2 linked regions of the Nocardioides panacis genome follow. The protein of the gene in region 2 interacts with the protein of the main gene of each other region in a pairwise test. Links are inferred from orthologs where the notes say so. Each region holds a gene or a part of one and is shown on either strand. Other genes may lie near its edges.

Region 1 (15,186 bases), 3.2 Mb from region 2 along the record:
ACTTCGAGGGCCGCCCGGTCGACGTCACCCCGAAGCTGGAGCGGGCGATGCGGGCCAACCCGCACCTGCAGGTGCACGTCGCCTACGGCTACTACGACGGCGCCACGCCGCACTTCGCGGCCGAGGACGTCATCGCGCACCTGCACCTGCCCGACGAGCTGCGCGCCAACATCGAGCACAAGTACTACGAGGCCGGGCACATGATGTACGTCCACGAGCCGTCCCGGCTCCAGCAGAGCAAGGACCTCGCGGGCTTCGTCACCCGCGCCGGCGGCCGCTGAGGTGCGGCCCGGCCGTTCGAGCCTGTCCTCGGCTGGTCGAGCCCGTCGAGACCACTCGGGCCATCCGTCGGCTAGTGCCGGGTGACCGACACGAGGTCGAACGTCTCGTCGCCGCCGGCCACGTCGCGCTCGCGCACGATGCCGAGGCCCGGGGCGTAGATCTTGGCCGACAGCACGTTCGGCTCGAGGCGCGACCACTCGAAGCTGCGCAGGCCCTCCTCGACGACCCCGAACGGCACCGTGACCCGGAGGTGCCGCTGGACGATCCAGGCCTGGTCCTCCGCGGTGCCGCGGTCGAACTCCTGCCGGTAGGCGTTCGTGGGGTGGGGCGACGCCGGCATGACGATGCCGCGCCGTCCGCCGTGGACACCGGACTGCCACGACCCCTCCCGGTCCTGGAGGTGGCCGTGCCGGTCGTAGGTGGCGGTGGCCTCTCCGAAGTACCAGACGTTGCCGAGGTCGTCGATCGCGTACCAGTCGTCCGTGCGCTCCGCGAGGCTGCCGTCGAGCCGGCGCAGCACGTCGAGCACGACCGTGGTGCGGACACCCTGGATCGTCCTGTGCCGGCGGGTCACCGTGACCGTCTCGCGGAGCTGCTCCCCGTCGGCGGACCCCCGGTAGCGGGACACGGTGCCCGGCACCAGGGGGAAGTAGACGTTGCGGCCGGGGTGGTCGAACTCCGGCGATCCCGACCCGGGACCCGCACCCGAGCCCGGTGCGCCGGCCTGCGCCCCGGCGACCGCGGACCCCGGCACCAGCCCGGCGACCAGCGCGGCCACCGCTCCCGCGACCACTCTCCTCGCCTGCATCCCAGCTCCTTCCCTCACGCCGACCCGGGCCTCCCGTCACCTCGACCCGGGTCGGGCTCCGGGTGGGTCAGAGACCGACGGTGAGGTTCTCCTGGGACTCCGGGTCGAACAGGTGCATCTTGCGGGCGTCGACGAAGATCTCCGCCTCCTCACCCTCCCCGATCCGGCTCGCGGCGTCGAGGGAGACGACCAGCTGCGGCCGCAGTGCCTCCATGTCGAGCTCGCGCTCCAGGTCGGTGAGCTGGCCCTGGATCTCCGCGGGCAGGTCGATGGGGATGTAGGCGTAGGCCTCGTTGCCCAGCCACTCGGTGACGTCGACCTTGGCGCGGAACGTCGAGCCGTGCTCGAGCCGGTGCGGCTCGACCACCGCCGCGTCGTCGAAGTGCTCGGGCCGGATGCCGGCGATCAGCAGGCCCTTGCCCTGGGCGAGCCGGGCCTTCTCCGGCGGGATCGACACCTTCCCGAACGGGAGGCTGACGGTCTCCCCCTCGACGGTCGCCGGCAGGAAGTTCATCGGCGGGGAGCCGATGAACCCGGCGACGAACAGGTTGTTGGGGTGCTCGTAGAGCTCGCGCGGGGTCGCGAGCTGCTGCAGGATGCCGCGCTTGAGCACGGCGACCCGGTCGCCGAGGGTCATCGCCTCGGTCTGGTCGTGCGTGACGTAGACCGTGGTGATGCCGAGCCGGCGCTGCAGCCGGGAGATCTCGGTGCGCATCTGGCCGCGCAGCTTGGCGTCGAGGTTCGACAGCGGCTCGTCGAACAGGAACGCCTCGGCCTGGCGGACGATCGCCCGCCCCATCGCGACCCGCTGCCGCTGACCGCCGGAGAGGTTCGCCGGCCGGCGCTCGAGGTGCTCGTCGAGCTCGAGGAGCTCGCTGGCCTGGCGGACCTTCTCGTCGATCTCCTTCTCGCTGAACTGCTTGGACAGCCGCAGCGGGAAGGCGATGTTCTCGTAGACCGTCAGGTGCGGGTAGAGCGCGTAGTTCTGGAACACCATCGCGAGGTTGCGCTCGCGCGGCGCCTTGTCGTTGACCCGGTCGCCGCCGACCACCATGTCGCCGGAGGTGATGTCCTCCAGGCCGACGATCATCCTCAGCAGCGTGGACTTCCCGCAGCCCGAGGGCCCCACCAGGATCATGAACTCGCCGTCCTTGACGTCGATGCTCACGTCGTTGACGGCCGGGAAGCCGTCGCCGTACTTCTTGACGATGTGCTTCATCTCGATGGCGGCCACGCGGGTCTCACCCCTTCACTGCGCCGGCGGTGAGCCCGGCGACGATACGGCGCTGGAACAGCAGGACGATCAGGACCACCGGGATGGTCACCACGACCGAGGCGGTCGCGAGCTGGGAGTACGGCGGGTTGAACGGGTCCGGCCCGACGAAGTACGACAGCTGGGCCGGCACCGTGCGGGCCGCCGTCGTCGAGGTCAGCGAGATCGCGAGCACGAACTCGTTCCAGGCGAAGAAGAAGGTCAGGATCGCGGCCGTGAACACGCCGGGCGCCGCGAGCGGCACGATCACCTTCCGGAAGGCCTGCCAGTTGGTGGCGCCGTCGACCTGCGCGGCCTGCTCCATCTCCCACGGGATCTCCCGGAAGAACGCCGACAGCGTCCAGATCGCCAGAGGCAGCGTGAACGACATGTACGGGATGATCAGCCCCGGCCAGGTGTTGAACAGCCCGACCGCGCGCCACATGTCGAACAGCGGGCCGACCAGCGACACCACCGGGAACATCGCGATCGCCAGCGCCAGCGAGAGCACGAGCCGCTTGCCGCGGAACTCCAGCCGGGCGATGGCGTACGCGGCGAACGTCGCGAAGAGGACCGCCAGCGCCGTGGAGATCAGCGCGATGCCGAAGGAGTTCAGCAGCGCACGGGTGAAGTCGGGGTTGGCGATGATGTCGGAGTAGTTCTGGGTCGTCCAGGTCTTCGGGAGGAACTGCGGGCTGCCCACGGTGGTCTCGGAGACCGGCTTGAACGACAGCGACAGGATCCAGACCACGGGCAGCAGGCACCAGACCAGGATCAGCACGAAGCCGGTCCAGATCCCGACGGCGGTCCGTCCTCTCATCACGCCTCACCCCTCGCCTGCGCCAGGTCGACGCGGAACAGCCGGACGATCAGGAACGCCAGCAGCAGCACCGCGAGGAACAGCAGCACCGACAGCGCCGAGCCCATGCCGAGCTGGAACTGCTCGATCACCTGCCGGTAGGTCAGGAACGAGCTGGACTCGGTGCCCTGCGCACCCTTGGTCATCACGAAGATGTTGTCGAAGATCCGGAACGCGTCGAGCGCGCGGAACAGCACCGCCACCATGATCGCCGCGCGCATGTTCGGCAGGATCACCTTGTACAGCCGCTGCCACCACGTCGCGCCGTCCACCTGCGCGGCCTCGAGCATGTCGTCGGACACCTGGGACAGCCCGGCGAGCAGCAGCAGCGCCATGAACGGGGTGGTCTTCCAGATCTCGGAGACGATGATCGCGAACATCGCCGGCCAGTGGGAGCCGAACCAGTTGGTGTCCGCGCTGATCCACGGCAGCCACTGGAACCAGCCGTTGACGAACCCGTTGTTGAGGCTGAACGCGAACTGCCAGGCGAAGGCCGAGACCACGGTGATGATCCCGTAGGGGATGAGGATCGAGGTACGCATCAGGCCGCGGGCGACGATGATCCGGTGCATCACCATGGCGAACGCGAAGCCGATCACCAGCTCCACCGCCACGCTCACGACCATGATCACCACGGTGTTGAACAGGTCCTGCCAGAAGAGCGAGTCGGTGAGCGCGGTGGCGTAGTTGCCCAGCCCGACGAACTGCTTCTCGCCCGGGGTGGTCAGCCGGTAGCGGAAGAGCGAGAGGTAGAGCGCCTGCAGCATGGGGTAGGCGGTCACCAGCAGCATCATCACCACCGCCGGGGCGACCAGCTTGAGACCCAGCCGGTTCTCCGCGGTGGCCCGGTCGCTGGCGTGCGGCTCGGCCGCGCTCGTCGTCGGGGTGGACACGGTGGTCGTCACAGCAGCGCCTTTCCCTGCAGGACCTGCTCGATGAAGCTCGCCGACTTCTGGGGCGTCGAGGCGTTCACGCTGGTCGGCGAGTGCCACGTGCTCTGCAACGCGCTGGAGATGTCGCTCCAGTACGGCGTCACCGACCGGGGCGCGGCCAGCACCAGGCTCTTCTGGAACAGCGCCAGGAGGTTCGCCGGGTAGATCTTCCTCAGCGGCGCGTACTGGTAGCCCGCGGCGCTGGACGGCATGTTGCCGGTGATCTTGGCGTTCACGCCCTGGCTGGTCGGCGACGTCAGGCAGGAGAGCGCCTGGGTGGCCAGCGCGGCGTGGGCGGAGAACTTGCTGACCCCGATCCCGATCCCGCCGTACGGCGGCCGGGCCGGCCGACCCGGCAGGGTCCGCGGATACGTCGTGTAGCCGATGTCCTTGGCGACCTGCGGGGCGTCGGAGTCGTAGTTGTGGAAGATGTAGGTCCAGTTGACCATGAAGGCCCCGGTGGGACCGCCGAACGTCGTGCCGGCCGTGCCTTCGGTGGACACCGACAGGTCGGCCGGAGCGGCCTTGGAGTGCGCCAGGTCCTCGATCACGCCGGCGGCGGCGTGCCCGGCGGGCGAGTTGACGGAGATCGTCGCGTCGACCCCTTTGGCGGCGTTCTTCACGAGCGTCCCGCCGGCGCCCGAGACGAGGGCGTTGATCCACACGACGTACCCCTCGTACTTGTTCGCCTGGACCGCGACCGTGCCGCCGTTCTGCGAGGCGGTCTTGATGATCTGCGTCCAGGTCACCGGCCGGTTCATGTCGATGCCGGCCTTCTTGACGAAGGACTTGCGGTACCACAGCACCTGGGTGTTGGACCAGAACGGCGCCACGACCAGTCGGCCCTTCCAGGTCGCCGCCGCGACCGCGCTGCGGAAGGACCGCTTGGCGAACGTCGAGGCGAGGTCGGCCGGGATGGGGGCCAGGTAGCCGGCGTTGGCGAACTCCGCGGTGTAGGGCGGGTCGATGCTCATCAGGTCGATGCTCGAGTCACCGGCCGCGAGGCGGCGGGCCAGCTGGATGCGCTGCTGGCCGGCGTCCGTGGGGAGCACCTGGGTGGTGATCGTGTACTGGCTCGTGCTGCACCGCTTGGCGACCGCGTCCTGGCCACCGGTGTCCGGGTTGATGTACCACGTGAGCACCGGCTTGGCCGAGGCCGACGAGCAGGCGGCCAGCAGGCCGGCCACGAGGACGAGCACGGCGGTCAGGGCCACGCTCCGCCGCCGGGCTCCGACGCCGGCCCCTCGGACCTCGGAAGACCTCATGCGCCCCTCCTCGCACCATGCCGTGGATCTCATAGTGCGCCTGTTTCTGCCGACCGCAAGGGCCGATGGCCGCTACGTCCGCTTGCTCCGGAGTGTTCTTCGGGAGCGGCCGGAGGAGGATCGCGGACGAGTCGGAGCAGACCGGGGCGGAGGGTGCGTTCGCGCGACGCCGGGGTCAGCCGGCGTCGACGGCCGCGGCCACCAGACCGCTGAACAGGCCGGCGTCGGCGCGCGTCTCGGGGTGCCACTGGACGGCCACCTCGAACCGGTCGCCGGCGGCCTCCATCGCCTCGAGCGTGCCGTCGGCGGCGTACGCGGAGGCGGTGTAGCCGGGGTGCTCGGCGACCGCCTGGTGGTGGTGGCAGGACACCAGGCCCTCCTCGCCGACCAGCCCCCGGAGCCGGGTGCCCGCGCTGACCGACACCTCGACGTCGCCGAAGACGTCCCCGCCCGGCGAGTGCGTCTCGTGCCCCACGTCGTCGGGGAGGTGCTGGACGAGCCGGCCCCCGCGGTGCACCGCCATCACCTGCATCCCGCGGCAGATCCCCAGCACCGGCAGGCTCCTGGCGTCGGCGGCGTCGAGGAGCGCCAGCTCCCAGGCGTCCCGGTCGGTCCGCCAGCTGACCGTCCGCGGGTGCGGCTCTGCGGCGTACCGGCCCGGGTCGACGTCCGCGCCGCCGGTGATCACCAGGGCGTCGAGCCGGGCCACGACGGCGCGCGCGGTCGACGGGTCCTGCGGTGGCAGCAGCACGGGTACGCCGCCCGCGCGGGTCACCGCGTCGACGTACGTCGTGGGCAGCAGGTCGGCCGGCTGGTCCCACACCCCCCCACCGGGCCTGCTCCCGGTAGGTGGACAGGCCGACGAGCGGCTCGACGTGCGTCACAGCGGGGTGACGTAGGCGCCGGAGATCCCGCCGTCGACGAGGAACGTGTTGGCGGTGATGAAGCTGGACTCGTCGGAGGCCAGGAACAGCACGGCGTTGGCGATCTCCTCCGGCTCGGCGAACCGGCCCATCGGGACGTGCACCAGCCGCCGCTGCGCCCGGTCCTCGTCCTTCGCGAACAGCTCCTGCAGCAGCGGGGTGTTGACCGGCCCGGGGCACAGCGCGTTGACCCGCACGCCGTCGCGCGCGAACTGCACGCCGAGCTCGCGCGACATCGAGAGCACCCCGCCCTTGGAGGCCGAGTAGGAGATCTGCGAGGTGGCCGCACCCATCACCGCGACGAACGAGGCGGTGTTGATGATCGAGCCGCGCTTCTGCTCGAGCATGTAGGGCAGCGCCGCCTTGCAGCAGAGGTACACGCTGGTCAGGTTGACCTCCTGCACCTTGCGCCAGGCGTCGAGGTCGGTGTCCAGGATCGAGTCGTCCTCGGGCGGCGAGATGCCCGCGTTGTTGAACGCGATGTCGACCGAGCCGTAGGTGTCCTTGGCGGCCTTGAACAGCGCGTCGACCTGCTCCTTGTCGGTGACGTCGCAGTGCACGAACAGCCCCGCGATGCCGGCCACGACCTCCTTGCCCCGGGCGTCGTCCAGGTCGCCGATGACCACCTGCGCGCCCTCCTCGGCGAACCGCTTGACCGTCGCCAGGCCGATGCCGGAGCACCCGCCGGTGACGACGGCCACCCTGCCGTCCAGACGTCCTGCCATGTCGTGCGTCCTTTCCTGGGCGACCCGTCACTTGTGCCACGACACGCCGGGGAAAGGGGTGCGTGGGTGACGGGTCAGCGTGAGTGGGAGATGAAGATGTTCTTCTCTTCGGTGAAGGCGTTCGGGGCGTCCGGGCCGAGCTCGCGGCCGAGGCCGGACTGCTTGTAGCCGCCGAACGGGGTCCAGTAGCGCACCGCGGAGTTCGAGTTCACCGACAGGTTGCCGGCCTGGATGCCGCGCGCGACGCGCAGCGCCTTGCCGACGTCGTTGGTGAAGACCGAGCCGGACAGGCCGTACTCGGTGTCGTTGGCCCGGGCCACGGCGTCGGCCTCGTCGTCGAAGGGCATCACCGCGACGACCGGGCCGAACACCTCCTCGCGCCAGATCCGCTCGTCCGGGGAGCCGGCGAGCACGACGGTCGGCGGCACCCAGAACCCGGGCCCCTCGGGCGTGCTGCCGGCGAAGGCGACGTCGACCTCGTCGACGTACCCCTGCACGACGGAGCGCTGGTGGGCGGAGATCAGCGGGCCCATCTCGCTCGACCGGTCCGTCGGGTCGAGCACCGCCATCCCGCGCACGGCGGGCTCGAGCAGCCCGAGGAACTCGTCGTAGGCCGAGCGCTCGACGAGGATCCGCGAGCGTGCGCAGCAGTCCTGGCCGGCGTTGTCGAACACGGCGTACGGCGCCGCCGCGGCCGCCGCGGCCAGGTCGGCGTCGGCGAAGATCACGTTGGCGCTCTTGCCGCCGAGCTCGAGGGTGCAGCGCTTCACCTGCTCCGCGCAGCCGGCCATGATCCGCTTGCCGACCTCGGTGGAGCCGGTGAACGCCACCTTGCGGACCAGCGGGTGCGTCACGAACCGCTCGCCGACGACCGACCCCTTGCCCGGGATGACCGTGAGCACACCCTCGGGGAGACCGGCCTCCAGCGCCAGCTCGGCGATCCGGATGGCGGTCAGCGGGGTGAGCTCGGCCGGCTTGAGGACCACGGTGTTCCCGGCGGCGAGCGCCGGCGCCATCCCCCAGGCCAGGATCGGCATCGGGAAGTTCCAGGGCACGATGATGCCGACGACGCCGAGCGGCTCGTGGAAGGTGAGGTCGACGCCACCGGGCACCGGGATCTGCCGGCCGAACATCCGCTCCGGCGACGCGGAGTAGTAGTTCAGGCAGTCGCGGACGTTGCCGGCCTCCCAGGTGGCGTTGCCCCAGGTGTGGCCGGCGTTGCGGACCTCGATCTCGGCGAGCTCCTCGACGTGCTCGTCGACGACGGCGGCGAACCGGCGCAGCAGCCGGGCCCGCTCGCCGGGGGCGACGTCGCGCCAGGCCGGGAACGCGGCGTGCGCGCGCTCGATCAGCACGTCTGCTTCCTCGGCCGTCGCGAGCTGCACGTCGACCACCGGCTGCTCGGTCGCCGGGTTGACCACCGTGTAGGTGCTCATGCTGCGGGTCACATCCTCTCGAAGCCGCGGCGCAGCTCCCAGTCGGTCACGGCCGAGTCGAAGGAGGCGAGCTCCACGTCGGCCATGTTCGTGTAGTGGTCCACCACCTCGTCACCGAAGACGGACCGCGCCACCTCCGAGGTGGTGAACGCGTCCCTCGCGGCGCGCAGGGTGCGGGGCACCTTGGGCTTGTCGGAGGTGTAGGCGTTGCCGACCTGCTCGTCCTCGAGCTCCAGCTCGTGCTCGATGCCGTGCAGGCCGCCCGCCAGCATGGCAGCCAGTGCCAAGTAGGGGTTCACGTCCCCACCCGGGAGCCGGTTCTCCATCCGGGCCGACGGCCCGTGCCCGACCAGCCGCACCGCGCAGGTCCGGTTGTCCAGGCCCCAGGCGACCGCGGTGGGGGCGAAGGAGCCGTCCGCGAACCGCTTGTAGGAGTTGACGTTCGGCGCGTAGAACAGCGTGAACTCCTGCATGGTCGCGAGCACGCCTGCGACGAAGTGGTCGTAGAGCGGGGTACGCCGCCCGTCCTTCCAGAACACGACGTCCCCGTCGGCGCCGCGCAGCGACAGGTGGATGTGGCAGGAGTTGCCCTCCCGCTGGTCGAACTTCGCCATGAACGTCAGTGCCTTGCCGTGCAGCGCCGCGATCTCCTTGGCCGAGGTCTTGTAGACCGAGTGGTTGTCCGCGGTCACCAGCGCCTCGTCGTAGAGGAAGCCGATCTCGTGCTGGCCGAGGTTGCACTCGCCCTTCGCGCCCTCGACGACCATCCCGGCGGCGTGCATCGAGTTGCGGATGTCGCGCAGCAGCGGCTCCACGCGCGTCGTACCGAGGATGGAGTAGTCGACGTTGTACTGGTTGCTCGGGGTCAGCCCGCGGTAGCCGGCGTTCCAGGCGCTCTCGTAGGTGTCGTCGAACACGATGAACTCCAGCTCGGTGCCGGCCAGCGCGACGTACCCGAGCTCGGCGGCCCGGGCGAGCTGCTTCTTGAGGATCGTGCGCGGCGCCGGCTCGACGGCCACGTGGTCGGCCAGCACCAGGTCGCACTGCACCAGGACGGTCTTGGGCAGGTGCGGCAGCCAGCGGATCGTGTCGTAGTCGAGGACGAACTCCATGTCCCCGTAGCCCTTCTCCCACGACGTCATCGCGTAGCCGTCGACGGTGTTCATGTCCACGTCGACGCCCAGCAGGTAGTTGCAGCCCTCCGCGCCCTGGTCGACCACCACGTCCACGAAGTACGACGCGTGCAGCCGCTTGCCCTGCAGGCGCCCCTGCATGTCGGTGAAGGCGATGACGACGGTGTCGACCTCGTCGTTGCGGATCAGGTCCTTGAGGTGCTCGAGGCTCAGCAGCCGGGGGTTCCGTTTGGGCAGGCTCATGGGTTCTCCAGGTTGGTCGGGATGGTGCTCACGTGAGGAGTCCGCGGAGCAGCGCGGCGGTGTCGTCGCAGTGGCTCTCCATGACCCGGCGGGCCTGGGTGGCCTCGCCCTTGAGGATCGCGGTGAGGATCGTCCGGTGCTGCCGGGCGGAGTGCTCGATGTTGACGTCGAGCACCGGGATGGCGCTGAGCATGTCGTGCAGGTCGGACTGGACCGCCGCCACGGCGCGGACCGTCAGCGGGGACTCGGTGACCGCGGCGACCGCGAGGTGGAAGCGGGAGTCGGCCTGCCGGTGCTCGGCCGGGTCGGTGGCCCCGGCGACGTCGTCGTGGGCGGCCACCAGCAGGTCCCGCTGGCTCTCCCCGAGCTCCCGGCAGGCGGCGATGTGGCAGGCGCCGGGCTCCACGACCCGGCGGAAGACCAGCATGTCCCGCAGCGCGTCGCTGCGCGGCCCGAGGGCCCGGGCGCCGCGGGCGGACGGCTTCCTCGGCCGGTAGCTCACCACGGTCCCGCCGCCGCGCCCACGGGTGGTCTGGACGAACTCGGCCGCCCGCAGCGCGGCGATCGCCTCGCGGAGCGTGGCCCGGGAGACGCCCATCCGCTCGGCGAGCTCGCGCTCGGGTGGGAGCGAGGTCCCGCGGGGGTAGACCCCGAGCCGGATGGCGGTGCCCAGCTGCTCGACACATCCCTCGAAGGCGTGATGCCCCCGCACGGCACGCAGGACGGTCTCGCTCAGCTCGATGCTGGGGTTGGCCGACACTCCGCAAGTCTCGTGACAGGGACGTAACGGAGTCAATGGTTTGACTTCAAACCTTTTACGCCGAAGGTCTGGACGGACTTTCTCGGGCGGCGCTACGTTGAGCGAACTTCGCCCCTCGTCCTGGGAGCCCCAATGGCCGAACCGACCGAACTGTCCTCCGACGAGCAGCTGCTCGCCAAGCTGGGCTACAAGCAGGAGCTCAGCCGCTCCTGGTCCGGCTTCTCGAACTTCGCGATCTCGTTCTCGATCATCTCGATCCTCGCCGGATGCTTCACGACCTTCTACCAGGGCTGGAACAACGGCGGCCCGGTCGCCATCTCCTGGGGCTGGCCGCTGATCTCGGCGTTCATCCTGATCATCGGCTTCACGATGTCCGAGCTGGTGTCGGCGTACCCGACGTCCGGCGGCATCTACTGGTGGGCGTCCAAGATGGGCGGCCCCGCGGCGGGCTTCTTCACCGGGTGGCTGAACCTGATCGGGCTGCTCGCGGTGACCGCCTCGGTCGCCTACGGCGCGGCGACCTTCCTCGACCTGACCATCAGCACGATCAGCAGCGACTGGGCCGACGGCTACTCCCTCACCCGGGTGTTCATCCTGTTCGTGGTGATCCTGGTGCTGGCCGCGGTGATGAACATCTTCCGCAGCCACCTGCTCGCGGTCGTCAACAACATCTCGGTGTGGTGGCACGTCGCGGGTGCCGCGATCGTGATCCTGGTGCTGATCATCGTGCCGGACACCCACCAGAGCGTGAACTTCGTGTTCACCGAGCGGATCAACAACTCCGGCTTCAGCAACAGCAGCTACTGGTTCCTCGTGCTGCCGCTGGGCTTCCTGCTCACGCAGTACACGATCACCGGCTTCGACGCCTCGGCGCACCTGTCGGAGGAGACGCACGACGCGGCGGACGGCGCGGCCAAGGGCATCTGGCGGTCGATCTTCTACTCGGCCATCGGCGGCTACGTGCTGCTGCTGGCGTTCGTCTTCGCCGTCCAGGACCCCGCCAAGGTGACCGAGGGCGGCGGCGGCATCGACGTCATCTTCAGCCAGGCGCTGCCGGAGGGCTGGCACTTCCTGGTGCTGCTGATCTCCACCGCCGGCCAGCTGTTCTGCACCACCGCGTGCCTGACCAGCGCGTCCCGGATGACCTTCGCGTTCAGCCGCGACGGCGCGATCCCCGGCTCCACCTGGCTGGCCAAGGTCAACCCCAAGACGCGGATCCCGGCCAACGCGGTCATCTTCGTCACCACGATCGGCATCATCATCACGCTGCCGGCGCTCAAGAGCATCGGTGGCATCCCGGTCGCGTTCCTCGCGATCGTGTCGGTCGCGGTGATCGGGCTGTACCTCGCCTTCCTGATCCCGATCTTCCTGCGCTGGCGGATGGGCGACGCCTTCGAGCCGGGGTCGTGGACCCTCGGGTCGAAGTACAAGTGGATGAACCTGGTCGCGGTCATCGAGATCGCGGTCATCTCCGTCTACTTCATCCTGCCCTTCACCCCGTCGGGCGTGCCCTTCAACAAGGACTTCAGCTGGGCGAGCTTCAACTACGCCCCGATCCTGACCTTCGGCGTGCTGATCGTGCTCGCGATCTGGTGGAACGTCTCGGCGAAGAAGTGGTTCACCGGGCCCAAGCACACGATCGACGAGACCGTCATCAAGGCGTTCGACGACTGACGTGGCCGACGACCTCGCGCAGGACGTCGAGCTGGAGGCCCTGCTGGACCGGATCCCGGTCCTGCGGGGCCTCCCGCGCTCCGTCGTGGAGCTGCCCGGCGGCCTGACGAACCAGAACCTCCGGGTGACCACGCCCACCGACGACCTGGTCGTCCGCCGGTTCCGCGGGGACGCGGCGCTGCTCGGGATCGACCGGGACGCCGAGCACCTGAACACCCGGGCCGCCGCGCAGGCCGGGGTCGGCGCCCCGGTCGTCGACTACCGGCCGGACCTCGGCGTGCTGGTGATCGGCTACATCGACGGGACGACGTACGACAACGGCTCGTTCGCCTCCCCGGACGCCCTCGCGCGGGCCGGGCGGGCGGTCCGGCGGCTGCACGACGGCCCGCGGTTCACCGGCGACTTCGACATGTTCGCCCGGCAGGCGGGCTACCTGCGGACCGTGCAGGAGCGGGGCTTCCGCCTCGTCGAGGGGTACGCCGACCACGGCCCGGCCTTCCGCCGGGTGCAGGCCGCGCTCGCCGTGCGGGCCGCGCCGACCGTGCCCTGCAACAACGACCTGCTCGCCGGCAACTTCGTCGACGACGGCACCCGGGTGTGGCTGATCGACTACGAGTACTCCGGCAACAACGACGCCTGCTTCGAGCTGGGCAACACCGCCACCGAGTGCGACCTCGACGACGACCAGGTCGAGGCCCTCCTCGCGGCGTACGACGGACGGGCGACCCGGAGCCGGCTGGCGCGCGTGCGGCTCCAGGCGCTGGTGTCGGCCTACGGCTGGTCGCTGTGGGGGGCGATCCAGGCGTGCGCCAGCACCCTGGACTTCGACTTCGACAGCTGGGGCCGCGAGCGGTTCGAGAAGGCCGCACGGGGGTTCACCTCCCGCGGCTTCGACGCCCTGCTGGAGGAGGTTGCGCGTGCCGACTGACCTGCCGTCCCGGGCCCGGGTCGTGATCGTCGGTGGCGGGGTGATCGGCACCAGCACGGCCTACCACCTGACCCGGCTCGGCTGGACCGACGTGCTGCTGCTCGAGCAGGGGTCGCTGTCCGGCGGCACCACCTGGCACGCCGCCGGCCTGGTCGGGCAGCTGCGGGCCTCGGAGAGCGGCACCCGGCTGGTGCAGTACAGCGGCGAGCTGTACGCCCGGCTCGAGGCCGAGACCGGGCTGTCCGCCGGCTACAAGCAGTGCGGCGGGGTGATCGTGGCCCGCACCGAGGACCGGATGACCCAGCTGCGCCGGACCGCGGCGACCGCGGACGCGTTCGGGCTCGAGTGCTCGATGATGACGCCCGACGAGGCGCTGTCCCGCTGGCCGGCGATGCGCGTCGACGACCTGCTCGGCGCGATCTGGCTGCCCGGGGACGGCAAGGCCAACCCCACCGACCTGACCATGGCGCTGGCCAAGGGCGCCCGGCAGCACGGGGCCACGGTCGCGGAGCGGACGCGGGTGCTCGACGTGCTCGTCCGCGACGGCGCGGTGACCGGGGTCCGGACCGACCGCGGCGACGTCGAGGCCGAGGTGGTGGTGAACTGCGCCGGCCAGTGGGCCGCCCAGGTCGGCGCGATGGCCGGCGTCGCGGTGCCGCTGCACTCGGCCGAGCACTTCTACGTCGTCACCGACCAGGTCGAGGGCGTCCACCCGGACCTGCCGATCCTGCGGGACCCGGACGGCTGGACCTACTTCAAGGAGGAGGTCGGCGGCCTGGTCGTCGGCGGCTTCGAGCCCGAGGCCAAGCCGTGGGTCGCGCCGGACCAGGTGCCCTACCCGTTCGAGTTCGCGCTGCTCGACGAGGACTGGGACCACTTCGGGATCCTGATGGACAGCGCCCTGCACCGGATCCCGGCGCTCGCCGAGACCGGGATCCGCAAGTTCTACAACGGGCCGGAGTCCTTCACCCCCGACAACCAGTTCCTGATGGGCGAGGCCCCGAACGTGCGCGGCTTCTTCGTGGGCGCCGGCTTCAACTCGGTCGGCATCGCCTCGGCGGGCGGCGCCGGCCGCGCCCTGGCCGAGTGGGTCGTCGAGGGCGAGCCGACCAGCGACCTGGTGTCGGTGGACCTCCGCCGGTTCGGGGCGTACGCCGCGAACACCGGGTGGCTGCGCGACCGGGTCGTGGAGATCCTCGGCCTGCACTACGCCGTGCCGTGGCCGAACCGGGAGCTGGAGAGCGCCCGCCCGCTGCGCTGCTCGCCGCTGCACGACCGGCTCGCCGCCCGCAACGCCGCGTTCGGGTCCCGGGCCGGGTGGGAGCGCCCGAACGTCTTCGCGCCGGCCGGGACGTCGCCGCGGACGCCGTACACCTGGGGGAAGCCGGCCTGGCTGCCCTGGTCGGCCGCGGAGCAGCGCGCCACCCGCACCGGGGTCGCGGTGTTCGACCAGACCTCGTTCTCGAAGTACCTCGTGGTGGGCCGCGACGCCGAGGCCAGCCTGCAGTGGATCTGCTCCAACGACGTCGCGGTGCCGGTCGGCACGGTCGTGTACACCGCGCTGCTGAACCGGCGCGGCACCTACGAGTCCGACCTCACCGTCACCCGGGTCTCGGCCGAGGAGTACCTCCTGGTGAGCAGCTCGGCCACCACCGAGCGCGACCTCGACCACCTGCGGCGGCACGTGCCGGCCGGGCACGACACCCGGGTCGTCGACGTGACCTCCGCGCACGCCGTGCTCGGCGTGATGGGGCCGCGCTCGCGGGAGCTGCTCGCGGTGGTGTCCGGGGAGCCGCTCGACGACTTCGGCTTCGCGACGTCGCGGATGCTGCGGGTCGGCCGCGCCACCGTGCGGGCCACCCGGATCACCTACGTCGGCGAGCTGGGCTGGGAGCTGTACGCCCCGACCGAGACCGCCACCGGCGTGTACGACGCGCTGATGGCCGCCGGCGCGGACCTCGGCGTC
Region 2 (15,346 bases):
CCGGCGCCCCGAGCGCGTGCAGTCCTGCGCGCGGTGCAGCCGCACGTTCTCCGCCGACCACCTGCTCAAGTGGACGCTGCACGGGCGGCCCGCCGTGATGCACCCGAACTACCTCCACGAGCTCGAGGGGCTGCGTGCCGGCCGGCGGATGCGGCTGGCCGGCGTCGGGCAGCCGGTGCGGCTGCTGGTCCCCGGGCCGCTGCACGGCCGCGTCGGGCGGGTGGTCAAGCGCGGCCGCACCAGCTACCACGTGCAGCTGCCCGAGGGCCGGCTCCGGGTCCTGTTCGCCGCCGCCGACCCCCTGGCCTGACCGCGCTGACCCGGCGACGGTGGCGGCGCAGCAGGCGCCGACCCGGCGACAGTGGCGGCGCGGCGGGCGTGCCTGTGTCGACGACACCACCGGCTCAAGACCTTCGACGGCTGGACCTACCGGCGGCGGACGGCTCGTGCCGTTGGCGGGGAAAGGCCCTGTTCACGCCGGCTTGTGGACCTGTCCGGCCCCCGCGACCGGGTCTAGCGTGGAGCCAGTGCTCCGGCGGAGCCGCCGCCGGTGTGCGAGGGGGCCGAGGCCGGGCGCGGAAGGCCGCGCGCCCGTGGACGTCCGGGAGAGTGAGATGCGCAGCAGAGCCCTACTCGCCAGCACCGCGGTGGTCGTCGTCACCGCGGCCGGGGTCACCGTCGGTGCGGCCCAGGCCCAGCCCGACTCACCCGCCGCACGGACGCAGGCCGGCCGGGCGGCCTCGCAGATCGTCGTCGTCGAGCGTGCCGTCAGCGACACGGTGGTCGACCAGGGGCCGACGGGCGACAGCCTCGGCGACCTGCTGGCCTTCGGCAACCCGGTGTACGACCGGACCAACACCCACCAGGTGGGCCGGGACCAGGGGTCCTGTGTCCGCACGGTCGTCGGCAAGGCCTGGGAGTGCTCCTACACGACCAGCCTCGCCAAGGGGGCGCTGGTCGTCGAGGGGCCGTTCTACGACACCCGGGACTCGGTGCTCGCGATCACCGGCGGGACCGGGAGCTACTCCCGCGCCCGCGGCGTGCTGCACCTGCACGCACGCAACGCGAAGGGCACCGCGTTCACCTTCCGGTTCGTCGTCCAGCGCTGAGACGCGTCCGCGACGTGCCCGGGACGCGCTGGCTAGCATCGTCGCGTGCAGGAGAGAACGCCGTCGCGTGACCCGGGCGACCGCTGGTCGCGGTCGGACTGGTGGGGCGTCGTGCTGGACGCCCCGGACGTGGCCGTGCTCACGCGCTTCTACTCCGAGCTGCGCGGCTGGCCGGTCTGGAAGCAGGACGCCGAGGGCTCGGCCCTGGACCTCGGCGAGGGCGTGGCCTACCTGACCATCCAGCACAACCCGGACTACGTGCGCCCGGTGTGGCCCGCAACGCCCGGACACCAGCAGATGATGCTGCACCTGGACTTCGAGGTCACGGACCTCGACGAGGCGGTCGCCAGGGCGCTGGCCTTGGGGGCAGAGCTGCCCGAGCACCAGCCACAGGAGGACGTGCGGGTGCTTCTCGACCCTGCCGGCCACCCCTTCTGCCTCTACACCTGACCGACGCCGGCCGCCCGACCTGGCACCATGACCGGATGCCGGGTCACCGTGTCGTCGCGCTGCTCGGCGCACTGCTGCTCCTGGTGTCCTGCTCGGCGTCCTCCCGGTCGGACGAGCCGCCGCCCTCCTCGTGCCCCGCACTGCACTTCGACGACGTGCGCGGGCCGGTGCCGTCGTACGTCTCCGCGCCGCTCGCGGCGTTCCCCAACGACCAGGCGCTGTGCCGAGGACTCTGGCTGCCGACGGCGGACCGCTGGCTGGTGCCGCAGGGGCTGGCGCTGGACGGTCGGACGGCGTGGGTGAGCGGCTACCGCTGGCGGAAGTCGTACGGCGACCGCCCCTGCCGGCTGCTGCACGTCGACCTGCTCACAGGGCGGCTGCTCGCGTCCGCCGACCGGCTCACCGGGTCCGTGGGGGACCGTGGCGCGACGTTCTGCCGGCACGGCGGCGCGCTGTCGTCGGACCGGCACGGACTCTGGCTGGCGGAGGCGGACCGGCTGTGGCTGGTCGACCCGGCGCGGGTCGGCACCGGGCACGAGGTGCTGCGCGTGTGGCGCACCGAGCGCCCGGTCCGCGGCTCGGCCTTCGTCGACGGCTCGCGCGCGGAGATCGCGCTGGTGTCGTTCTCCGACCGGCACGCCGGCCGCACCCGGTGGTACTCCTTCGACGACCTGCTGGCGGACGGCGTCACCACGCTGGTCGCCGGGCGCCCGACGCGTGCCGACCAGGCCGGGGCGACGCGGACCACCTCGGCGGTCCGTCGGGTGCAGGGCACCACGCGCGGGCCCGGGGGAGTGTGGTCGACGTCCTCGACCTCGACGTGCGGCATGCTCGTGACCCCGGGAGGCCGGCGGGTGGCGTTCGCGCCCGGGGCCGAGGACCTGGAGTTCGACGGCCGGGGCCGGGTGTGGGCGGTCCTGGAGTCCGGCGCCCGGAGCTACCAGCGCGACGGGCGCCCGCTCGTGCCGATGCTGGCCCGCTTCGACGCGCGCTCGCTGCTCTCCGGCCCGGACACGACCTGCTCCTGGTAGCCCGGTCGGGCCCCCACGCGGTTCAGGAGGAGCGGCGCGCCGCCTTCTCGTCGTACATCGCGGCGTCGGCACGGTCGAGCAGGGCGGCGGGGGAGTCGGCCGGCCCGAGGCCGCGGGAGGTCCCCACCGAGGCGCCGAGCCGGACCACCCGGCCGTCCGGCAGCTCCACGGGGCCGTTCAGCGCCGCGCGCACCCGGTCGGCCACCTCGGTGAGCCCGTCCTCGTCGCCGATCCCGTCCTCCACGAGCACCACGAACTCGTCGCCGCCGAGCCGCGCCACGAGGTCGGTGGCCCGCACGGAGCCGAGCAGCCGGTCGGTCACCTTGCGGAGCAGGGCGTCCCCGGCGGCGTGGCCGAGCGTGTCGTTGACCTGCTTGAACCCGTCGAGGTCCACGAACAGCACGCCCGGCGCGGTGATCGAGCGGTCCATCCGGGCGAAGGCCCGGTCCAGGGACTCCAGGAACAGCGACCGGTTCGGCAGCCCGGTCAGCGGGTCCCGGGTCGCGGCGTGCGCCAGCGCTCCGGCGGCCCGTCGCAGCTCCAGCAGGCGCACGGTCGCCGCGGCCAGGTCGCGCAGCCGCTCGATCTGCAGCCGGGTCAGCTGCGAGGCCTCGGGGGCGAACGCGCACAGCGTCCCGACGACCTGGTCGTCCCCGACGATCAGCGGCGCGGCGACGTACAGCCGGATGTTCGCCAGCTCGCCGGTGACGTGCGGGTTGTCGGCGAAGACCGCGTCCAACGACGCGTCCGGCGTGTAGGTGACGTCCCGCGACAGGATGCTGTAGCCGCACATCGACTCGTCGCGGTGCACCTCGGTGGGCTCGGCGCCGTACGTCGAGGCCTGCCACTGCCGGTCCCGGTCGATGAGGTTCAGCACGGCGGTCGGGGTCCCGCAGATGTACGACGCGAGGCGGGTCAGCCCGTCGAGCTCGGCGTCCTGGGGACGGTCGAGGACGTCGAGCCCGTGCAGCACCGCGAGCCGCTGCTCCTCGTTGCTGGGGCGCGGCCAGGACGAGGAGGGGGTCACGGCTGAGAGTGTGTCAGGTTCTCGGCCTCGTGAGCGCCGTGACAGCCTCCTCGAACAGCCGGGTGTGCAGCGCGACGTCGGCCGCCGACGTGTCGGGACACATCAGGGCCATGTTGTGGAACGGCGTGATCAGCACGCCCCGGTTGGCCATGAACAGGTGGAGGTACTCGTCGAGCTCGTCGTCGGCCGCCGCCGCGGAGTCGCTGCCGGTGCGCGGGGCGGGGGCGGCGAACCGGTACTCCGCCCGGGCCCCGAGCTGCTGCACCGTCCACGGGACGCCGGTGCGGTCGAGGGTGGCCTGGACGCCGGCGGTGAAGTCGCCGGCCAGCGCGACCATCCGCTCGAAGGCGGTCTCGGTGAGCACGTGCTCGAGGGTGGCCCGCATGGCGGTGACCGAAAGTGCGCTGCCGGCCAGCGTCCCGCCGACCCCGCCGACGTCGACGAGGTCCGCGTCGTCGCGGGACATGGCGGCCGCCGCGACCTCGCGGGTCAGGCCGTAGGCGCCGCTGGGGATCCCGCCGCCGATGCTCTTGCCGATCACGAACAGGTCCGGCTGCAGGTCCCACAGCGCGGTCGCGCCACCCGGACCGGCCGAGAACGTGTGCGTCTCGTCGATCATCAGCAGGGCGCCGTACCGCGTCGCCAGCTCGCGCAGGCCCGACAGGAACCCGGGCTCGGGCAGCACGATGCCGATGTTGGTCAGCGCCGGCTCGGTGAGGATCGCGGCCACGTCGCCCGCCCGCAGCTGCTCCTCGACGCCGGCGAGGTCGTTGAACTCCGCGACCCGCGTCGTCTCGGACAGCGCGACGGGTGCACCCACCAGGCCCTCCCGGGCGACCGCCTGCCCCGCCGGGCCCGGGACGGCGAACGCCTCGTCGACCGAGCCGTGGTAGCAGTAGGCGAAGGTCAGGATCTTCGGCCTCCCGGTGACCAGCCGGGCGATGCGGATCGCCCACCGGTTCGCGTCGGTCGCGGTGAGCGTGAACGACCACAGCGGCAGCCCGAAGCGGCGGGCCAGCTCGGCGCCGACCCACTCGGCGTCGGCGGTCGGCAGCATCGTGGTGATCCCGCCGAGGTCCCGCATCCGCGCGGTGACCGCCTCGACGGTCGCCCCCGGGCTGTGCCCGGCCATCGCGCCGGTGTCGCCCATCGCGAAGTCGACGTACTCCTGGCCGTCCACGTCGACCACCCGGTTGCCCCGCGCCCGGTCCAGGTAGAGCGGGAAGCCGCCGCTCCACATGTTCATCCAGGTCATCGGCACCCGGCCGAACAGGTGGTCGGCGCGGGCGTACTGCTCGGCGGAGCGCGGGTGCGTGCGGGTGTACGTCGCCCGCTCGACGTCGAGCAGCGCGACGAGCCGGGCACGGTCCAGGTCGTGGGGGGCCATGCCCGGACGCTCTCGCCTCCGGGGCCGCTCGTCAAGCCCGGCGCGCAGGGACCGGCCTTGACCGTGTGACTTAGGCTTGCCTAACCCGCCGTCCCGCCGAGGAGTCCCATGCCCGAGCCCCGCCGCCGCCGCACCGCCTTCGCCGCCACCGTGCTGCGCACCGAGCGGTTGTCCGGCTCGCTCGTCCGCCTGGTCGTGGGCGGTCCCGGCCTGGTGGGCTTCACGCCCTCGGAGAGCACCGACTCCTACGTCAAGGTGCTGTTCGTGCACCCGGACGTGCCGCGGCCGCTGCTCCGCACCGAGGACGGCCGGGTCGACGTCGACGGGATCCGCGACGCCGGACCGGCCGAGCAGGCGCCGCGGCTTCGGTCCTACACCGTCCGGGCGTACGACGCAGCCGCCCGCGAGCTCACCCTCGACTTCGTCGTGCACGGCGACGAGGGGCTGGCCGGACCGTGGGCGGCGGCCGCCCGTCCCGGCGACGAGATCGCGTTCATGGGGCCCGGCGGCGGCTACGCCCCCGACCCGGACGCGGGCTGGCACCTGCTCGCCGGGGACGCCAGCGCCCTGCCGGCGATCGCGGTCGCGCTCGAGCGGCTCCCGAGGGACGCCCGCGGCCACGCCGTCGTCGAGGTGCACGACGCGGACGACGAGGTCGTGCTGGCCGGCCCGGACGGGGTCGCGGTGACCTGGGTGCACCAGGGCGACGCCCGCCCCGGCACCCGGCTGGTCGAGGCGGTGCGGGACGTCGCCTGGGCCGGGGACGACGTGCACGCGTTCGTGCACGGCGAGGCCGCGGCGGTCAAGGAGCTGCGGCGCTACCTGCGGGTGGACCGGGCGCTCGGCCTCGACCGGCTCTCCATCTCCGGCTACTGGCGGCTCGGCGTCGACGACGAGGGATGGCGCGCCTCGAAGCGGGAGTGGAACGCCGCGATCGAGGAGTCCGAGGCCGTCGTCGCCTGAGCGACTCCCGGCGCGTCCTGCTCAGGATACGAACGTCGCCGATGATCACAGCGTGCAGTCTGGTCGTGGACAGGTCGCGGAGAGCCGGGTGCGCATGGTCGCCCAGCCCCAGAGCGTGCCGGCCGTGCGACGGTTCGTCGACGACGCGCTCACCACCTGGGGCTGTCTCGACCTGATCGACGACGTCAGCCTGTCGGTGACCGAGCTCGCCACCAACGCGACGCTGCACAGCCGCAGCAACTTCTTCGACGTCGAGCTGCGCTCGGACCCGTACGCCGTCCGGGTCGCGGTCGTGGACACCGGTGACATGTCCGCGGAGTCGATCGCGCTGCGCGCCGACGTCGGCCACCACCCCGACGTCACCGGCGACCTCGACCTGGAGTCGATGACCGGGCGGGGGCTGTTCATCGTCTCCTCGCTGGCCAGCAGCTGGGGCATCGACGACCTGCCGGGCGGCACCCGGGTGTGGGCCGACTTCGCGACCGGCGGCCGCCCGGATGGTGACCAGGGCGCCGTCTCCTCGCAGCCGCTGCTGTCCGGGTGGGGACGACCGGACCCACGCCTCGAGGTGGACACCGTGGTGATCCGGCTCGACGGCTGCCCGCCCGGCCTGCTGCTCGCGCACGACGACAACCTCGCGGACATCGCGCGCGAGCTGCGGCTGTACGGCGCCAGCCACGCCGACCCCGAGGCGTCCCGGTCGGCCGAGGAGGTCGTCGAGATCGTGCTGCTGTCCGCGCTGTCGTGGGACGCCGCGCGGGTGCTCGCGAAGCAGGCTGCCCGGGACGGGCGCCCCCTCGTCGACGTGGCGATCGCGAGCAACCCCGTGGAGCTGCCCCGGCGGGTCGCGGTGCTGCGCCGGGCCCTGCTGCGCGCCGAGGCGATGGCCGAGCAGGGCCTGCTGATGACGATGCCCGCCCCGGCAGCGGTCCAGGAGTGGCGGGACTGGGCCGAGGTCGAGATGGTCGAGCAGGCGTGCACCGGCCGGGCGCCGCGGTCGTTCGCCGGGCACCGCGAGGGCCTCGTCTAGACGCCCGCGGCCCCCTCCAGCGCGACGACCTCGTCGTCGAGGTGGGTGAGCAGCCGCTGCAGGCGCGGCACCGTGCGACGGCAGCCGGTCAGCCCGAAGCCCAGGTTCCCGGCGTAGGACGTGCAGGTGATGTTCAGACCCATCCCGTGGATCGGGATCGAGAGCGGGTACATGCCCTCGAGCCGGGCGCCGTTGGAGTGCAACGGCTCCTCAGGGCCGGGGACGTTGGAGATGATCAGGTTGAACGGCGGCCGGGCGACCCCGTCCATCTTGAGCATCGGGCCGAGGACCGCGGGGGCCAGGCCGAGCGCGCTCATCGCCAGGATCTGCGCCGGCGTCATCGCACCGAGCGCCTCCTTGCCCGAGACCATCGAGTCGTGGACCGACTGCAGGCGGTCGGCGGGGTCCGCCTGGTCGGTGCCCAGCCGGACCATCACCGAGCCCACCGAGTTGCCGCCCGACGCGGAGGCGCCCTGCGGTCCCTTGGCCTTGAGCGCGACCGGCACCATCGCCACCAGGGAGGTGTCCGGCAGCGCGTCGAGCTCGTCGAGGTAGGTGCGCATGGCGCCGCTGCACATCGCCAGCACGACGTCGTTGAGCGTCGTACCCGTGGCGCGGCCGATCGCCCGCAGCCGCTCCAGCGGCCAGTCCTCGGCGGCGAACCGGCGCGAGCCGGTGATCCGCTTGTTGATGATCGTGCGGGGGGCGTAGAGCGACACCGCCGAGGTCTCGTTGCGCACGCCCCGCGACAGGGTGCGGACCAGGGCACCGGGCAGCCCGGCCGCCTCGGAGCTGATCGCCAGCGCCGCCCGCAGCGCACCGAGCGGGACGGCCGACCCGGGGCCGGACTGCTCCGGCTCGCTCCGCGGCCGGCGGCGGGCGTGCTCGGCGGACCAGGTCGGCGCCATGCCCCGCTCGTCGGGGTCGGCGGACAGCACGCTCTGCATGAGCCGCATCGAGGACACGCCGTCGATCAGGGCGTGGTGCATCTTGCTGTAGACCCCGACCCGGCCGTCGCGCAGTCCCTCGATGACGTGCACCTCCCACAACGGGCGCTCGAGAGCCAGCCGGGTGCTGTGCAGCCGGCCGCACAGCTCGAGCAGCTCACGGATCCGGCCGGGCTTGGGCAGCGCGCTGTGCCGGACGTGGTACTCGATGTCGAACTTTTCGTCGTCGGTCCAGAACCACTGCCCGGCCGTCGCGACCGACCGGTGCGGCCGCTTGCGGAACAGCGGCGCCGGGTCGTCGTGGGTGAGCATGTCGTCGAACATGTCCTTGACGAACGTGCGCCCGGCACCCTCGGGCTTGCGGAACAGCTGGAGCCCCCCGACGTGCATGGGCTGGCTGCGGTTCTCGGCGAACAGGAAGCCCGCGGACGTGGGGTCCATCGGTGTGGGCATCGCTGGGGGCCCCTTTCGCTCGGAGGGTCGCGTGTGAGCGTAGCCACTCCGGGGCCCCTCACTCCGGCGGCTGGTCCTTGGTCCGGTGCAGCAGCCAGTCCCGGCCGGTGTCGATCAGCGCGTAGCGGACCGCGCCCTCGCGGCCGTGCAGCACGAACAGCATCCGCCGCTCGGTGCGGTCCTCGTCCTGCCACCAGCCCGTGTCGGCCACCGACTTGTCGGCGTCCTCGTAGGCGAGGTGGTCCAGGTCGTGGTCGCCGACCGCGACGGCGAGCCGGTCCTGGCTCGGGCTGGTCGGCACCCCCTTGGGCAGCGCCCAGGAGCGCAGCACGCCACCCTCCTCGAGCCGCGGGTCGAAGTGGTGCCGCGGCTTGTGGTGCTCGTGCAGCACGAACGCGGGCCGCCGGACGGTGTGGTCGCTCACACCACCATCCTGCCTGTCGGCGCCCCCTCGTAGGCTCGCGGTCATGGTCGACCTGTCCTCGCTGCTCGGTGACGAGGACCTGCGCCGTCGCTACGGCACGCCGACGCTGGACCGGGCGTGGGACTACGTCCGTCGCGGCAACGTGCTCTCCTGCACCCACGACCTGGACTCCGACGGCGACCTCGACGTCCGTGGCACCGTGGCCGGGTCCACCAGCGCGCCGTACACCGTGAGCCTCAGCGTCGGGTCGGACGGCGACGGCGCCTGGGTGTTCGGGCGGTGCAGCTGCCCGGTGGGGGAGGGGTGCAAGCACGCGCTCGCGGTGCTGATCACGGTGCGCGACGAGCAGGCGCGTACGTCGCCGCAGTCCGAGCGGCGCTGGGAGCGGCAGCTGTCCTCGCTGCTGGACGAGCTCGACGAGCGCGCCGTGAAGTCCCAGGAGCGCACCGACCAGCCGCTCGCGCTGCAGGTCGAGCTCAAGCCGCCGGCCCGCTCGACCGCCTACCGCGGCTGGTCGCGCGACGTGCCCAGCGCGCGCGGCACGCTGCGGATGCGGCCGATGCGCCGGGGAGCCCGGGACAACTGGGTGCGCACCGGCATCTCCTGGTCCGACGTGCCCTACCTGGACCGCAACGGTGCCCATCCGCCGGAGCAGGTGGTCGCGCTCAACGACCTGCTCTCCGGGCACCGCCTGGCCATGCGACAGCTCTACTTCGGCGCCGACGGCAACGTGGCACTGGGGTCCTTCGGGCCCGACGAGGTGTCCCTGGTCCGGCGGGCCGTCGCGGCCGGGATGCCGCTGCTGGCCGGGCCCGGGCTCTCCGCGGTGACGCTCGCCGACCCGGTGACGCTCCAGCTCGACGTCAACGCCGCGCCTGCCCGCGACGCCCAGCTGCGGCTCGGGGTCCCGCTCGACGGCGAGTGGTACGGCGCCGCCGACCTCGACGTGCTGGGCGAGGGCGGTCACGCCGTCGCGCTCTGGCTCGCCGACGGCGACCGCTGGTCGGTGACGCTGGCCGCGCTGACGGCACCGCCGGGTCCGGAGGTCCGCCGCCTGCTCAAGCGCGGCGACTCGGTGGTGGTGCCGGCCGCCGACCGCGACGACCTGGTCGCGGAGTACCTCCCCCGCCTGCAGCGGCACGTCCCGGTGATCTCCTCCGACGGGTCCGTCGACGTGCCCCGGCCGGCCGACGCGCGACTCGCGCTCACCGTGACGTGGGTGGCCGCCGACGAGGTGCGCACCGCGTGGACGTGGCGCTACCGGGTCGGCACCGACGACCGCGTCTACGCCCTGTCGGAGACCCGGGGGCTGCGCGGCGTGCGCCGTCCCGACCAGGAGCAGGAGCTGCTCGACCGGTTGGTGCTCGACGCCGAGCAGGAGCACCACCTCTGCCGCGGGCACCAGCGCGGGATGGGCCTGGAGGACGCCAGGACCTACCGCGACGCCCACGCGATCCTGTTCGCGACCGAGCTGCTGCCGGGGCTGCGCGGCCAGGTGGAGATCGACGAGATCGGCGACCAGCCGGACTACCGCGAGCTGGACGGCGTGCCCGTGATCCACTTCGTCAGCCGCGAGCGGCCCGGCCACGACCAGCTCGACCACCCCGTCGACTGGCTCGACCTCGAGATCGAGATCACCGTCGACGGCACTCCGATCGCGCTGGCCCACGTGCTGGCCGCGCTGACCACCGGCCTCGACCGGGTGATCCTGCGCAACGGCAAGCACCTGCGCATCGACCGGCCCGAGTTCGCGCACCTGCAGCGGCTCGTCGAGGCAGCCGCCGAGCTCCAGGAGCAGCCGGAGGGCGGCGTCCGCGTCGGGCACCACGACCTGGGCCTGTGGGACGAGCTGGCAGAGGTCGGCATCGTCGACGAGCAGGCCGCCCAGTGGGTGCGGGCCGCGCAGGCGCTCCGGTCTCTCGACACCCTGCCGGCCGTCGAGCCGGTCGGGCTCGAGGCCCAGCTGCGGTCCTACCAGCTGGCCGGGTTCCGCTGGCTGGCCTACCTCTGGCAGTCCGGGCTGGGCGGGATCCTGGCCGACGACATGGGGCTCGGCAAGACCATCCAGACCCTCGCGCTCGTCGCGCACGCCCGGGCGCACGGCGCCGCCCCCTTCCTCGTCGTCGCGCCCACCAGCGTGGTCGGCCTGTGGGCGAGCGAGGCGGCGCACTTCACCCCCGGCCTCGACGTCCGGGTCGTCACCGAGTCGCAGGCCCGGCGCGGGTCGTCGGTCGCCGAGGTGGCCGACGGCGCCGACGTCGTGGTGACCTCCTACACGCTCTACCGGCTCGAGGCCGCCGACTACGTCGCACTCGCCTGGGGCGGCCTGGTGCTCGACGAGGCGCAGACCGTCAAGAACCACACCGGCAAGACCTACCAGGCCGTGCGCCGGCTCGACGTACCCTTCCGGCTCGCGCTGTCCGGCACCCCGATGGAGAACCGGCTGATGGAGCTGTGGTCGCTGCTGTCGATCGTGGCGCCGGGGCTCTACCCGTGGCCGCAGCGGTTCACCGAGGCGGTCGCCAACCCGGTCGAGCGGCTCGGCGACCGTGAGGTGCTGGCCCGCTTCCGGCGCCGGATCCGGCCGTTCCTGCTGCGCCGCACCAAGGACCTGGTGGCCGCCGACCTGCCGGCCAAGCAGGAGCAGGTCCTCGAGGTGCAGCTCACCCCCCGGCACCGCACGATCTACGAGACGCACCTGCAGCGGGAGCGCCAGACGGTGCTGGGCCTGGTCGACGACTTCGACAAGCACCGGATGGCGATCTTCCGGTCGCTGACCCGGCTGCGCCAGCTCAGCCTGGACGCGGGGCTGGTCGACCCGGCCTACGACGGGGTGGGCTCGGCCAAGGTCGACGTGCTCGTGGACCACTTGCTCGAGCTCGCCGCCGAGGGGCACCGGGCGCTGGTGTTCAGCCAGTTCACGTCGTTCCTGACCCGGGTGCGTGCCCGGCTCGACCGGGAGGGCCTCTCCTCGTCCTACCTCGACGGCACCACCCGGCACCGCCCGCAGGTCGTCGACGCCTTCCGCACCGGCGACGACCCGGTCTTCCTGATCAGCCTCAAGGCCGGCGGCGTGGGGCTGACCCTGACCGAGGCCGACTACGTCTTCGTGATGGACCCGTGGTGGAACCCGGCCGTCGAGGCGCAGGCCGTGGACCGCACGCACCGGATCGGCCAGACCCGTCCGGTCAACGTCTACCGGCTGGTCGCGGCGCAGACCATCGAGGAGAAGGTGATGGAGCTCAAGGCCCGCAAGGCCGCGCTGTTCGCACAGGTGGTCGACGACGACGCGCTGATGTCGGCCCCCATCGGCGCCGACGACGTGCGGGCCCTGTTCGAGGACTGAGCCGAGGGCTGCGTAGGCTCCCGCGGATGAGCGCCTACGACACCGTGGACTGGCGGCGACGCGTGTTCGCCCTGTACTCCGACGTACGGGCGACCGCCGAGCCGGCCGCCGCCCACGACCTCTGGCGGCGGGGTCGCGACGAGCTGTTCGCCTCGCACCCGGCCACGCCGCTGCGGGAGCCGGACCGGGCGTCCTTCCGGGGCCTGCCGGTGCCGGCCTACGACCCGGCCTGGCGGTTCGAGGTCGAGGTCCGCGACGCCGCCCCGGAGCGGGTCGAGCTCGACACCGGCACCGACGGGGCGGTCCCGTTCGAGCGGCTCGGCGTCGTGGACCTCCCCGGCGTCGGCAGCCTCGACGTCTGGCGCCTCGCGTCGTACGGCGGCGGGCTGTTCGTCCCGGTCAAGGACGCGTCGGCCGGCCGGCCCGGCGGCACCTACGGCGGCGGCCGCTACCTCGTCGACACCGTCAAGGGCGCGGACCTCGGCTCGGCGGGCGGCACGCTGGTCCTCGACCTCAACTTCGCCTACAACCCGTCCTGCGCCTACGACCCGGACTGGGCCTGCCCCCTCGCGCAGCCCGGCAACACGGTGCCCGCGGAGATCCCGGTGGGGGAGCGGACCTACCCGTAGCAGGGTCCGGCACCGAGCACGGCGAGGCCGGTGAGGTCACCGGGTCCCCAGCCGGTGCGCCCGGTGTTCTCGGCGTCCATCAGCTCGCCGGCGTCGTCGACGTGGTCGAGGGGCGTCACCCCAGCACCAGCACGAACGGCTGCGAGCTGCCGCGTCGGTATGGGGCACCTTTCGGTGTTTTACTTACGGCACCCCGTCGGGCGGGTTAGCCTCGAGGACTCACCTGCACCACCTGTAACGAGATCGGGGTCGCCGCCGCGGTCCCTGGGAGACTCGGAGGAACCCGTGAGTAGATCGGTCGCTGCCGTCCGTCGTACGACCCGCCTGTTCGTCGTGCTCGTGACCTCGCTCGCCGCGATGGCCGCCTCGGCCCTGGCGTACGCCGACGGCGTCGACGTCTCGCACTGGCAGGGGTCGGTGAGCTGGACCAAGGTCAAGGCCGCCGGCATGCAGTTCGCGTTCATGAAGGCCACCGAGTCGACCACCTACACCGACACCCAGCTGGCCACGAACTGGGCCGGCACGCAGGCCGTCGGGCTCTACCGCGGCGCGTACCACTTCGCCCGGCCGAGCACGAGCGCCGGCTCCGCGGCCAAGCAGGCGGCGTACTTCGTCTCCAAGGTCGGCTCGTTCCAGAACCCCGGCACGCTGCCGCCCGTGCTCGACCTCGAGGCCAGCGGCGGATTGGGCGTCACCACCCTGCGGACCTGGACCGCGACCTGGCTCAGCGAGGTCGAGCGGCTCACCGGCCGGGTCCCGATGATCTACGTGTCCCCGGCCTTCTGGGAGCACTACCTCGGCAACAGCACGGCCTTCACCCGCTACCCGCTGTGGATCGCGCACTACGGCGTGAGCAGCCCGCGGGTCCCCGGCGGCTGGCCCACCTGGACGTTCTGGCAGCGCACCAGCAGCGGCTCGGTCAGCGGCATCTCCGGCAACGTCGACATGAACCGCTTCAACGGCACCACCGCGCAGCTCGCCACCCTGGCGATCACCACGGGCGGCTCGTCGGTGCCGGTGCCCCCGGGCCCGAGCGTCCCGGCCGCCTCGCCCACCGCGCTCACCGCGACCCCCTCCGCCACCACGGTGCCGGCGCGCGGCGCCCTGTCCATCTCGGGGTCGCTGACCCGGAGCACCGACGGCGCCCCGCTGGCGAACCTGCCCGTCGTCCTGCAGTCCCGCCCGGTCGGCAGCTCGACCTGGAAGACGCTGGGCACCGTGACCACCGACGCCAACGGTGCGTACGTCGCGGTGACCACCGTGCCGAGCGCCACCGAGTACCAGACCGTGTACGGCGGTGACGGGTCCACGCTGGCCCCGGCCACCTCGCCCCGCGCGCAGGTGCTCAACCCGGCCCCGGCGCGGGTGACGGTCTACCTGCACAAGAACAAGACCGCCAAGGTGCGCAAGGGCACCGCGGTGATGGTCTACGGCCACATCAAGACCGCTGCCGGGCCGATCACCGGAAAGTACGTCCGGTTCTACCAGCGCAAGGCCGGCACCAAGCGCTGGTCCTACGTGCGCCGTACCGCCAGCCTGTCGCCCACCGGGTGGTACTCCACGGTCGTGCGGCCGCGCCGCTCGACGACCTACAAGGCGGTCTCGTTCGCGGCCCCCGGGCTGCGCTCGAGCACCTCGAACCTGACCACCGTGCGAACCCGCTGACCCACCCACCAACCGGGTCGTCCGGTTGAGCGCGCGCCCTAGCGCCCCCGCAACCGGACGACCCGGGGTTCGCTAGGGCGTCGGCGTCGCGTCGGCGGCCGCGGGCGTGGCGTCCGGCGTGGGCTCCGACGGGGTCGGGGTCGGGGCCGACGACGCGGTCGGGGCCGGGGGCGTGGTGTCGGTCGACGTACCGGAGGGGCGCCGCCGGTGCTGCTGGTGGCGGTCGGCTCGCTGCTCGTCGCCGTCGTGGGGTCCCCGGCGGTGGGGGACGCGAGGCCCGTGGGAGTCACCCCGGTGCTCGGGCTCGCGCCGTCGGAGGGGGTGGCGGTCGGCGCGGCGGTGGGAGTGCCCGCGAGCGGGCCCTGCTCCTTCTCGATGATCCCCAGGATCTGCGTCTCGTAGGCGCTCAGCCGGGACCGGATCTCGGAGAGCGGCACCTCGGTGATGTGCGTGCCGAACGACGCGATCTCCTGCCAGAGCGCGGAGATCTGCTGCGTGCCGGCCTCGCTGAGCGGTCCGTCGAGGGTCACGAAGAGCTGGGTGGCCAGGGCGTAGGTCAGGCAGTTCACGCAGTCGGAGTTCACCGCCGCCGAGATGTTCTGCGGCACCGCGACGTGGTTGTCGCCCGTGACGAGCACGATCTGGAAGCCCACCGCGACCGCCGCGCAGTTCGTGCAGCTGGCGAACGCGTAGGCCTCGTTCTTGTTCATCGCCGGGGAGTCGTCGTCGATCCACACGAGGGCGAACGCGACGTCGTACTGCACGGTGTTGTCGGTGGTGTTCACGGCCATCGACTGGTTGTCGCCCTCGCCGGGGGCGAGCGGCTTGTCGAACGGGAAGACCCACGACTGCGGAGCGGCGGGTGCCGGGTCGGCCGGGGCCCCG

What was found.
Region 1: the proteins of KRR39_RS05750 (region 2) and KRR39_RS21370 interact in binary tests that used the Escherichia coli proteins (3 or more experiments, as listed by UniProt). The link is inferred for Nocardioides panacis from one-to-one orthologs.

What each region holds. Positions count from the first base shown.
Region 1 is NZ_CP077062.1:4,372,270-4,387,455, reverse strand. Bases 8,753-11,498 are described here. They hold KRR39_RS21370 (FadR/GntR family transcriptional regulator), read right to left. Parts: upstream 10,619-11,498; coding sequence 9,887-10,618; downstream 8,753-9,886. Other genes in these bases: KRR39_RS21365 (amino acid permease), read left to right, coding at 10,751-11,498; KRR39_RS21375 (glutamine synthetase family protein), read right to left, coding at 8,753-9,858. In the rest of the region: KRR39_RS21420 (S10 family peptidase), read left to right, coding at 1-281; KRR39_RS21415 (hypothetical protein), read right to left, coding at 353-1,090; KRR39_RS21410 (ABC transporter ATP-binding protein), read right to left, coding at 1,158-2,324; KRR39_RS21405 (carbohydrate ABC transporter permease), read right to left, coding at 2,332-3,162; KRR39_RS21400 (carbohydrate ABC transporter permease), read right to left, coding at 3,162-4,106; KRR39_RS21395 (extracellular solute-binding protein), read right to left, coding at 4,103-5,398; KRR39_RS21390 (gamma-glutamyl-gamma-aminobutyrate hydrolase family protein), read right to left, coding at 5,574-6,221; KRR39_RS21385 (3-oxoacyl-ACP reductase), read right to left, coding at 6,279-7,046; KRR39_RS21380 (aldehyde dehydrogenase family protein), read right to left, coding at 7,121-8,482; more of KRR39_RS21375, read right to left, coding at 8,491-8,752; more of KRR39_RS21365, read left to right, coding at 11,499-12,292; KRR39_RS21360 (choline kinase family protein), read left to right, coding at 12,294-13,220; KRR39_RS21355 (GcvT family protein), read left to right, coding at 13,210-15,186. UniProt on the Escherichia coli protein: Transcriptional activator of the glcDEFGB operon which is associated with glycolate utilization, and encodes malate synthase G and the genes needed for glycolate oxidase activity. Also negatively regulates the transcription of its own gene.
Region 2 is NZ_CP077062.1:1,178,122-1,193,467, forward strand. Bases 2,818-5,723 are described here. They hold KRR39_RS05750 (transaminase), read right to left. Parts: upstream 5,005-5,723; coding sequence 3,631-5,004; downstream 2,818-3,630. Other genes in these bases: KRR39_RS05745 (sensor domain-containing diguanylate cyclase), read right to left, coding at 2,818-3,617; KRR39_RS05755 (siderophore-interacting protein), read left to right, coding at 5,113-5,723. Also shown: KRR39_RS05725 (SprT-like domain-containing protein), read left to right, coding at 1-310; KRR39_RS05730 (dirigent protein), read left to right, coding at 615-1,109; KRR39_RS05735 (VOC family protein), read left to right, coding at 1,155-1,559; KRR39_RS05740 (hypothetical protein), read left to right, coding at 1,595-2,590; more of KRR39_RS05745, read right to left, coding at 2,613-2,817; more of KRR39_RS05755, read left to right, coding at 5,724-5,967; KRR39_RS05760 (ATP-binding protein), read left to right, coding at 6,020-6,997; KRR39_RS05765 (WS/DGAT/MGAT family O-acyltransferase), read right to left, coding at 6,994-8,397; KRR39_RS05770 (DNA polymerase ligase N-terminal domain-containing protein), read right to left, coding at 8,456-8,821; KRR39_RS05775 (DEAD/DEAH box helicase), read left to right, coding at 8,865-12,167; KRR39_RS05780 (DUF1684 domain-containing protein), read left to right, coding at 12,194-12,796; KRR39_RS25540 (hypothetical protein), read right to left, coding at 12,787-12,915; KRR39_RS05785 (glycoside hydrolase family 25 protein), read left to right, coding at 13,082-14,461; KRR39_RS05790 (hypothetical protein), read right to left, coding at 14,500-15,346. UniProt on the Escherichia coli protein: Aminomutase that catalyzes the transfer of the amine group on carbon 2 of glutamate 1-semialdehyde to the adjacent carbon 1 to form 5-aminolevulinate.